DNA from 3 places in the Micromonospora sp. NPDC005194 genome. Region 3 is predicted to be linked to each of the others. Evidence: riboswitches for the same ligand, from Rfam matches in the RefSeq annotation. Region 3 holds a riboswitch; each other region holds the start of a gene.

Evidence for each region. Region 3 has a riboswitch for S-adenosylmethionine ahead of ABZU53_RS26435 (ABC transporter substrate-binding protein). Riboswitches for the same ligand answer to the same signal wherever they lie in the genome.
Region 1: linked by a shared signal. The riboswitch ahead of thrC (threonine synthase) and the one ahead of ABZU53_RS26435 (ABC transporter substrate-binding protein) in region 3 are both predicted to bind S-adenosylmethionine.
Region 2: linked by a shared signal. The riboswitch ahead of ABZU53_RS07055 (aminotransferase class V-fold PLP-dependent enzyme) and the one ahead of ABZU53_RS26435 (ABC transporter substrate-binding protein) in region 3 are both predicted to bind S-adenosylmethionine.

Annotation. Positions count from the first base shown of each region.
Region 1 covers NZ_JBEXIA010000006.1:54,314-57,569, reverse strand. The annotation lists gene ABZU53_RS06980 (GNAT family N-acetyltransferase) at 1-551, opposite strand, end outside; gene thrC (threonine synthase) at 809-2,095, opposite strand; SAM riboswitch class I at 2,106-2,241, opposite strand; gene ABZU53_RS06970 (DMT family transporter) at 2,309-3,256, opposite strand, start outside.
Region 2 covers NZ_JBEXIA010000006.1:74,399-77,654, forward strand. The annotation lists gene ABZU53_RS07050 (FUSC family protein) at 1-426, shown strand, start outside; gene ABZU53_RS07055 (aminotransferase class V-fold PLP-dependent enzyme) at 501-1,736, opposite strand; SAM riboswitch class IV at 1,816-1,936, opposite strand; gene ABZU53_RS07060 (PrsW family intramembrane metalloprotease) at 1,960-3,256, shown strand, end outside.
Region 3 covers NZ_JBEXIA010000039.1:26,596-29,851, forward strand. The annotation lists gene ABZU53_RS26430 (amino acid ABC transporter permease) at 1-506, opposite strand, end outside; gene ABZU53_RS26435 (ABC transporter substrate-binding protein) at 546-1,358, opposite strand; SAM riboswitch class IV at 1,707-1,818, opposite strand; gene ABZU53_RS26440 (amino acid transporter) at 1,902-3,256, opposite strand, start outside.

The DNA.
Region 1 (3,256 bases), on a different contig from region 3:
CAGACCGACCGGTAGCCCTCCGCCCGCGGCTTGGCCTCGGCGAGCGCCGCCCGCAGGGCGACCCGGTCGATGTCGGCGATCTCCAGCCGGCGTCGCACCTCGGCCAGGGCGGACTGCGCCCCGGTCGAGGCGGCGAACGCGTCGCCCGCCCCGGAACGGGCCGCACCGCCGGGCAGCGCGCGGACGGTCATCGCGACCACCCGCTTGCGGCCGTGCTGGCGCAGCAGACGCACCCCGTACTCGTGCAGTGCCCGGCCGACGCCGCGCCGCCGCAGCTCGGGACGCACCGTCAGCTCGGCGGTGGCGTTGTCGGTGTTGTCGAGCTGCGGCAGGTCGAGCTGGAGGTACCCGGCCGGCACACCGTCCAGCCGGGCCAGCGCCCAGAGCGATCGGGTGCCGGGTGCCGGCGTGTGGAACAGCGCGTCGAAGCGACGCCGGCAGAAGGGCGGGAAGTCCGGAAGGTCGACCTCGTTGGCCGCCACCCCGACCCGGTACGCCTCGTCGACCGCGGCCCGGTCGGCGCCGTCGAACGACGTGATGGTGATGCTCATGCCGGGGAGCCTGACAGGCGGAAAAGCGATGGGGCCAGCGAATTATTCGCTGGCCCCATCGGACGTGGTCGGGAGGGACACTCGCACAACGCCTCCGGCGTTGGGTCGCAAGAACTTCAAAAGTCTCCGGCGAAATGCCCTCCCGCACGGAGCATCTTGCGCCGTCCGGTTCCTGCCGTCAAGTCCAGACCGGCGGGTTTTCCATACTCACAGCGAAAACCCAGTTACTGGCCGGTGGGCCCGGCGCGGCCCCAGAGTCAGCCGAGGAGGCCGGCGTCGCGGGCGGCGCGAAGGCTGGGCTTGATGTGGTGGGTCGGGCCGACCTGACTGGCCACCGCGTCGATGGTCTTCAGGCCCTCGCCGGTGTTGAACACGACAGTCTCGGCCGTCGGGTCGAGCCGCCCGGACTCGACCAGCTTGCGCAGCACCGCCGCGGTCACCCCGCCCGCCGTCTCGGCGAAGACGCCTGTGGTGCGTGCGAGCTGGCGGATGCCGGCGCGGATCTCGTCGTCGTCGGCATACTCCATCCAACCGCCGGTGCGGCGGACCGCCTCCAGGGCGTAGAGGCCGGCGGCCGGGTCGCCGATGTTGAGCGACTTGGCGATGCCGGTGGGCTTGACCGGGGTGATCGTGTCCGTGTCGGCGTGCAGCGCGGCGGCGATCGGGTTGCAGCCGGCCGACTGGGCCCCGAAGACCTTCCAGCCGCCGGCCGGCGCCTCGACCAGGCCGATCTCGACCAGTTCGGAGAACGCCTTGTCAATCTTGGTGAGCAGCTCACCGCTGGCCATCGGGATGACCACCTGGGCCGGGATGCGCCAGCCGAGCTGCTCGGCCACCTCGTAGCCGAGGGTCTTGGAGCCCTCCGCGTAGTACGGCCGGACGTTCACGTTGACGAACGCCGTGTCCTCGAATTCGTCGGTCTCCACAAGCTCACCGCAGAGCCGGTTGACGTCGTCGTACGAACCGTCGATGGCGACCAGTTCGCCGCCGTACACGGCGGTGGTGATGACCTTGCCCTGCTCCAGGTCACTGGGGATGAAGACCACCGAGGGCACACCGGCGCGGGCGGCGTGCGCGGCCACCGAGTTGGCCAGGTTGCCGGTCGACGCGCAGGCGAACCGGGTGAAGCCGAGTGCCTTCGCGGCGGTCAGCGCCACCGAGACGACCCGGTCCTTGAACGAGTGGGTCGGGTTGGCGCTGTCGTCCTTGACCCACAGCGGTGCGGTGATGCCCAGCTCGGCGGCGAGGTGCGGGGCCGCCACCAGCGGGGTCAGCCCCGGGTCGAGGGTGACCCGGGTGGCCGGGTCCTGGCCGGCGGGCAGCAGCGCGGCGTACCGCCAGATGTTCTTCGGGCCCGCCTCGATCTGCTCCCGGGTGACCGTGGCCAGGGCCGCGGTGTCGTAGTCCACTTCGAGAGGGCCGAAACACTCGTAGCAGGCGTGCTGGGCGGCGAGCGGGTAGCGGGCCGAACAGGCGCGACAGACCAGGGCGCGGGCGGGGCTGGCGGAGGTGTCGATGCCGGAGGCGGCGAGCGTCGACGTCATGTCGAGAGTCCTCTCATCTTTCCCCGCATCGCACGGTGCGGCGGGGACGGAATTGGCACCTGCCCCGCGGGTCGCTCAGCGGTGAGCGCGCGGGGTGGTTGCCGGGGCGTCGTCGGGCCGTATCCCTCAGCCCCTCTGGATGAGGTATGCAGTTGTGCCGTCGAGTCTAGGCAACGTTGCCTGTCGCCTCCACCGGGTATCCCAGGGAGTGGGTCAGCGGGCGGCCACCGCCACCGGGTCGACCACCGCGGCCGGGTCGGTGACCGCGGTGGGTCGCGGCAGGGACGACGACCGGGTCCGTGCCCTGGTGGCGAGGTTCGCGGCGACCAGGGCGGCGATGGTGATCGCGGCGCCGACCAGCTCGATCGCCTCCGGCCGGTAGCCGCGGGCGATCTGCACGACGAAGGTGGTCACCGGGACCAGGTTCATGAACAGGGCGGCGTTGGCCGCGCCCAGCCGCTGCACGCCGGTGTTCCACGCCAGCACCGCGACGACGGCGGCGACGATCACGGCGTACGCCAACTGTGGGGTGACCGCCACGAGGTCGGCGGCGGCCGGCGCGTGCTGCCACCCGACGGCGTCGGCGCCGATGCTCGCGGCCAGCATGGCGGCCGTGCCGGCGAGCGCGGTCAGCGTGGTGAAGCGCAGCGGCGACCAGGCGCCGAACCGGCTGGCGCCGTGGGTGTAGATGCCCCAGCCGAGCACCGCGCCGATCATCATGAGCCCGCCGAGACCGAACTGGCCGAACCCGACAAGGCTCCCGCGGGTGATCACCAGGCCGACTCCGAGGAGCGCCACCAGGGAGAGGGCCAGCAGGAGCGGCTTCGGTCGTACGCCGTCCCGGGCCCACCGGACCAGCTGGGTGATGACCGGCGTGGTGGCCACGAAGAGGGAGATCTGCTGCGGGGCGGCGTGTTCGAGCGCCAGGTTGGTGAGCAGGTTGAAGCCGGCGAAGCCGACGACGCCGAGCACCACCACCTCGACTCCCCGACCGCCGAGCCGCAGCGCTGCGGGGCCCTCGCGGACCAGCAGGATGGCGACCAGGATGACTGTGGCGAACAGGTAGCGGGCGGTGGTCAGGTTGAGCGGATCGACCCGGCTCAGCGCGCTGGCCAGGATCGGGAACATCGCGCCCCAGGCGAGCACGGCGAGCAGCGGATA
Region 2 (3,256 bases), on a different contig from region 3:
GCCGACCCGATCGACCGCGCGATGCGCAACAGCGGCACGCTGATCCGCCGGTCCGTCACCCTGATCGAGGACGACGAGCCGGTGCCGGACCCGATGCCGGACGCGATCCGCCACCTCGCCGAGTCGGTCCGGCTGCTCAAGCACGAGTTCGCGGCGGGCGAGGAGCCGCAGAAGGCACGGGAGCGCTCGCTGCGGGCCGTCAGCGAGGCCGGCCGGGCGTACGGGGCGGGAGTCGGCTTCTCCGGCAGTGTCGTGATCGCCCAGATCCGGACCACGGCGAGTGACCTGCTGGTGGCCTCCGGTGTCGAGCAGGAGGAGGCGAACCGGTGGATCCGGACGGCCTTCGGGGAGCAGGAACGGCCGGTCGGCGAACCGGCCGAGCCGGGCGAGGCGCCGAAGCCACCCACCGCCCCGCCCGTCGGCTGAGCGCGAGCAGCAGGCGCACGGTCCGGGCCTCAGCTCAGCTCGACGCAGCCCAGCTCGGCCCAGCCCCGCTCGACTCAGCTCAGCTCGGCGAGCGCGGCGAGCAGCCGGTCGACCTGGGCCGTGGTGCTGCCCAGACCGATGCTGGCGCGCAGCGCGGTCGGCGGAAGATCCCGCCGGCCGGTACGCCCGGCGGCCTCGCCGAGCAGCCGCCGGGCCAGCGGGTGGGCGCAGAACAGCCCATCGCGCACGCCGATCCGGTGCTCGGTGGCCAGCCGGGCGGCCACCTCTGCGGAGTCCCAGCCGGCGACCACGAACGAGACGATGCCGACCCGGGGCGCGTCGGGGCCGAACGTGCGCAACTCCACCACGTGCGGCAGGGCGGCGAGGCCGGCGCGCAGCCGGGCCAGCAGAGCCTGCTCACGGGCGGCCAGCGCGACCCGGCCGGCGTCGGCCAGCGCCGCGCACACCGCCGCCAGCGCCACCGCGCCCAGCAGATTCGGGGTGCCGCCCTCGTGTCGGGCCGGGCCGTTCGCCCAGGTCACATCGTGGGTCGCTGGCCCGACGTGGCTGGTGGCACCGCCACCGGCCAGGTACGGCGCGGCGGCGTCCAGCCAGTCCGCCCGGCCGATGAGCACACCCGCGCCGAACGGGGCGTACAGCTTGTGGCCGGAGACGGCCAGGTAGTCCACGTCGAGCGTGTGCAGGTCGACCGGGGCGTGCGGCGCGAGCTGTGCGGCGTCGAGGACGATCCGGGCGTTGTGCCGGTGGGCCACCCGGGCCAGCTCGGCGACCGGCCACAGCTCCCCGGTCACGTTGCTCGCCCCGGTCACGGCGACCAGCACCGGCAGCGCGGGGTTGCTGTCGCGGCGCAGCTCGGTGAGGGCGGCGGCGAGAGCGCGTACCGCCCCGGCCGGGTCGGCGGGTACCGACAGGCGCACCGAGCCGCGGGGCCAGGGCAGCAGGTTGGCGTGGTGCTCGCCCGCGAAGGTGACGACTGTCGTGCCGACGGGCAGCGCCCGGGCCAGCAGGTTGAGAGCGTCTGTGGTGTTCCGAGTGAAGATCACGTGGTCGTCGGCGCGGGCGCCGAAAAAGTCGCCGACCGTCTGCCGGGCCCGCTCGTAGGCCAGGGTGCAGCGCCGCGACAGCGCTCCCGCGCCGCGGTGCACGCTGGCGTACCAGGGAAGCAGTTCGGTCACCGCGTCGGCCGCGGCCCGCGCGCACGGCGCGGTGGCCGCGTAGTCGAGGTTGATCTCGCCGGGTACGCCGAGCACGTCGAGCGGCGCCAACGGGCTGGGCGCGACGGTGGGCAGGGCGGGCAGCGAGGGTACGAGGGTGACGGACACGCCGGAACCTCCGGGGTCAGGGACCCCGGGTGCGGTGTCGGGACGGGGTCCGCGCTTGCCCAGCACGCCGATCGGGCTGGGCCCGGTCATCACCCGGGGCACCCCACCGCGAACTCGACGAGGGTTGCCGGCCAGCAAGCCGGGGCTTGACGCTGGCGCTCGTGACCTGCCGGCAGCATAGCGGCTGTGGATGCGGCCGGACCAGCCGGCGGGGGATGGCTACGCTGACCGCATGGCCGACACCCCGCCCGGTGCACCCCTGCCGTCGCCGCCCACGCCCGCCGATCCGGCTGTCGTCGCGGCGCCCCGGATGCCGCCGCGCCGACTGGTTTGGCTGCGGTTCCTGGTGCTGGCCGGGGTGGTGCTGTTCATCGCGGCGTGCGCGGTCTTCATGGTCATCACCCTCGGCCAGTCGCTGGGCCTCGACGCGCTGCTCATCGGGGTGGTCGCCGCGATCCTGCCGGTGCCGGTGCTGGTCGCCTGCTTCCTCTGGCTGGACCGGTACGAGCCGGAACCGCTGAAATATCTGATCTTCTGCTTCGCCTGGGGCGCGTTCGTCTCCACCGCCGCCTCGCTGAAGGTGAACGAGTTCGCCGCCGGGCGGTTCGCCGACTGGGGGCTGCCGGAGGCGCTGACCGGCGTGCTGGTGGCGCCGTTCATCGAGGAGCTGACCAAGGCCCTCGGTCCGATCCTGCTGCTGGTGTTCCGGCGTCGGGAGTGGTCCGGGATCACCGACGGCCTGGTCTACTGCGGGCTCTCCGCGGTCGGCTTCGCGATGGTGGAGAACATCCTCTACCTGGGCGGGTACGGCTATGCGGCCGGCGCCGACCGGTACGGCCCGGCGACCGGCACCCAGCAGGTGATCGCCATCTTCATCGTGCGGATCCTCCTGTTCGGGTTCGCCCATCCGCTCTTCACTTCGATGACAGGTGTCGGGCTCGGTGTCGCCTCGCGCACGGCCGACCGGCGGGTCCGCGTGTTCGCCCCCATCGCCGGCCTGCTGCTGGCGATGATGCTGCACGGCACGTGGAACCTGCTGCCGACGTTGACCCAGGCCACCGGCGAAGCGGTGATCATGCTGTACGGCTTCCTGGGCCTGATGGTGCCGGTGTTCTTCGGCACGGTCGGGCTGGCCGTGTGGCTGCGCGCCTGGGAGGGGCGGCTCACCGAGCGGACCCTGCCCGACTACGTGCGCGCCGGCTGGCTGAGCCCGCCCGAGGTGGCCGCCCTGAGCAGCCTGGGCCGCCGGCACGCGGCCCGCAGCTGGGCACGCCGGGTCGCCGGCGACGCCGGGGTGCGGGCGATGCGCGGGTACCAGCTCGCCGCGACGCGGCTGGCCCTGCTGCGCGACGGGACGCTTCGTGGTCTGGACCGTAAGCCCGCCGACCGGGAGCGGGCGGTTGCCGAGGAACGGCAACTGCTGGAGGCCATCACCGCGCACCGGTCGTTCTTCGTGGGGCGTGACCCGCAGGCGCCGGTGGGTGTCT
Region 3 (3,256 bases):
AGCGCGATGAGCTGGTTGACCCAGGCGGGCAGCACCCGCCGGATGCCCTGCGGGATGATCACCAGCCGCATCGCGTCGGCCCAGGAGAAGCCGAGTGCCCGCGCGCCCTCCAACTGGGCCGCCTCCACCGACTGGATGCCGGAGCGGAAGATCTCCCCGATGTACGCCGCCGCGATCAACGACAGCGCGAGGATGCCCAGCGGGTACGGGTCCGGTCCCCAGACCTGCATGCCGAGCGGTGCCAGCCCGACGCCGATCAGCAGGATCGTCGCCGCGGCCGGCAGCCCTCGGAAGACGTCGGTGTAGACGCGCGCCGGCCAGCGCAGCCACCGGCTGCGGGAGATGCCGGCCACGGCCAGCAGCAGGCCGAACACCGTGCCGAGCAGGGCGGCGGAGACCGCCAGGATCAGCGTGTTGGGCAGCCCGACGGTCAGCATCTCGGGCAGCGCCTCGCGCATCGCGTCGGCGTCGAAGAAGGTCTCCCACAGGGTGCTCAACGGATCCATCGGTCGCCTCTCCTACCGCCCCGCTCGCTCGTCACCGGTTCAGGACGCGGCCGACGCCGACGCCGACGGCGCCGCCACGGTGCCGCTGCCCGGGGTGAAGTCCGCCGGGATCGGGCGGCCCGGGTAGTACTGGGCCTGCAACCGGCTCCAGGTGCCGTCGGCGATCACCTCGTCGAGGCCCTTGTTCAGCGCCTCGCGCAGCTTGTCGCTGCCCTTGGCCACGGCGTACGCGGTCGGCGCCGGGCTGAGCTGCTTGGCCGCCACGGTGATCTTGCCGTTGCTGTCGGCGGCCGACTTCTCGCCGATCTCCGCCGGGGCGATCCACGCGTCGGCGGTGCCCGCCTTGAGCTGGTTGAGCGCGCCGTTGTAGTCCGGCACCCGCACCGGGTCGAGCTGCTTGCCGGTGGCGTAGTCGTCCTGGACGGTGCCCTGCACCACCACGACCCGCTTGCCGGCGAGCTGGTCGAACCCGGTGATCGGCGAGCCGGCCGGCACGTCCAGCCCGAAGTAGCCGAAGTCGTAGCCGTTGCCGAAGTCGACTGTCTTCTTCCGCGCCTCGGTGATCGTGATCGAGGAGCTGCCGACGTCGAACTTGTGGTTGTTGACCTGGGAGAGCAGCGCGGAGAAGTCGGTGCCGACGAACTCGACCTTCAGGCCGAGCTTGCCGGCGACCGCGGTCAGCAGGTCGTTGTCGAAGCCGGTGAACTTACCGTCCTTGAGGTACACGTTCGGTGGGGCGTCGGTCAGCGTGCCGGCACGCAGCACGCCGGCCTGCGCCAGGCCGTACGGGTTGCCAGCGGTGTCGTTCGAGGCGTCGTCGGTGCCGCAGGCGGTCAGCGCGCCGGCAACCACAAGGGCCGCCCCAACGGCAACGGCACGGCTCAAGCCAGAAGAAAATCGCACGGGTGTCTCCAAAAGGGTGTGTCGACCCGGTCGATCATGAAGTTGTTGCCCCGACACGCCGGTCGGGCGGGCAACAACATCATGATCGACGCGAGGGGTGGGGTGGGCGTGGTGCGCCCGGGGGAGGGAGGGGAGGGGAGGGGTTAGCGCGTGGGGCGGTGGTTACACGCCGCGCTGCACATTCGCATCAGGTCCACGTGGCGACGCCGGGTCAGGGGCGGCGTGAGCCGACCGGCCGGTGGCGTGGGGCTGAGAATGCGCATACGGTCTCCCGGGTCTGTTGCTGACCTGGGTGCCAGGCCACGCTTGCGCCGGCGTCCTGCCGGTGCCTGGTCTTCACCCGGGGCACCCCACCGCGGAGGAGGGTTGCCGGCCAGCGAGCCGGGGCTTCGCGCTGGCACTCATGACCTGCGCCGAGGCTAGCAGCTCCCACCTGTGGATCGTCCAGCCGTTATGACCACGCTCACCGCCGGCGCCGGTTCGACCGGCAGGTCAACCGGCGTGCACGTGCGGCCGGCGGCGCGGGTCGGGCTCTTGGCGACGCAGGATCTCCCGGGTGACCGAGGCGATGGCGCCCTGCCCGAACGCCAGGTAGCGCAGGAGGTTGCGACCCGGGCCACCCTCGCTCCATTCGAAGTAGATGTGTGGGCGTCGCCTGCTCCGGTCGCGGATCTCCAACAGCAGGGCGGCGAGCGCGGTGGGCACCGAGGAGCCGGTCAGGCTGAGCACCTGGTAGCTGTCGTGCGCCACGCTGCCGCGCACCGGCAGCTCGGTCTCGAAGTCCGACGGGTCGGTGACGTGGACCTCGACGAAGATGACGTCGCTGTCGTCGGGGAAGTCGTTGTCCGCCATGGTCTGCGCCAGCTTGGCGCGGTATTCGGCCGGGTCGCGGCGGTCCGGCTCGTGCGCGATGAGGCGGATCCGACGGGTGGCACGCTCGTCGATCATCCGGGCGGCGGTCGGATCCAGCTCGACGTGGTCGACTCGCACCTCGTAGGCCCGTACGAGCCGGGACAGCACCGACACCAGGATCATCCCGCCGATGAAACAGGCGGCGATCTTGACGCCGTCGGGGCGTTCCACGACGTTCGCCAGGGTGGTGTAGACGAAGATCAGCGCGATGGCCCCGAAGGCGTACATCCGCCCCCGCTGCCGCCGTCGTCGCGCCGCGAGGGTCACGGCCGTCGCCGCCGAGGTGATCAACACCAGGACCCCGGTGGCGTACGCGCCGCCCTGCGCGTCCACGCTGGCGGAGAAGATCACCGTGATCAGGAATGCCACCGAGGTGAAGACCAGCACCAGCGGCCGGACCGCCCGCGCCCAGGTAGGGGCCATGCCGTAGCGCGGCAGATACCGGGGTACGAGATTGAGCAGCCCGGCCATCGCCGACGCGCCCGCGAACCACAGGATCCCGATCGTGGACAGGTCGTAGACGGTGCCGAAAACGCCGCCGAGGTGCTGGTGCGCCAGGTAGGCCAGGGCCCGGCCGTTCGCCGGCCCGCCCGGTTTGAACGCCTCCGGCGGGATCAGCACGGTGGTGGTCACACTGCTGGTGATCAGGAAGACGCTCATCGTCGCGGCGGCGGTGGTGAGCAGCCGCCGCGCCCCCCGGATCCGGCCCAGCGGCCGGTCCTCCGAGTCCTCGCGATCCCCCCGGATGTGCGGCATCACGGCCACCCCGGTCTCGAAACCGGACAGGCCCAACGCCAGCTTCGGGAACACCAGCAGGGACAGCCCGACCACCAGCAGGGGATCGCCGTGCCCGGTGCTCAGCGCGGTGGTCCAGTCCCCGACCGCGCTCGGGTGGGTCACCACCCGCCACAGCGCGTCGGCGATCACCACCGCGT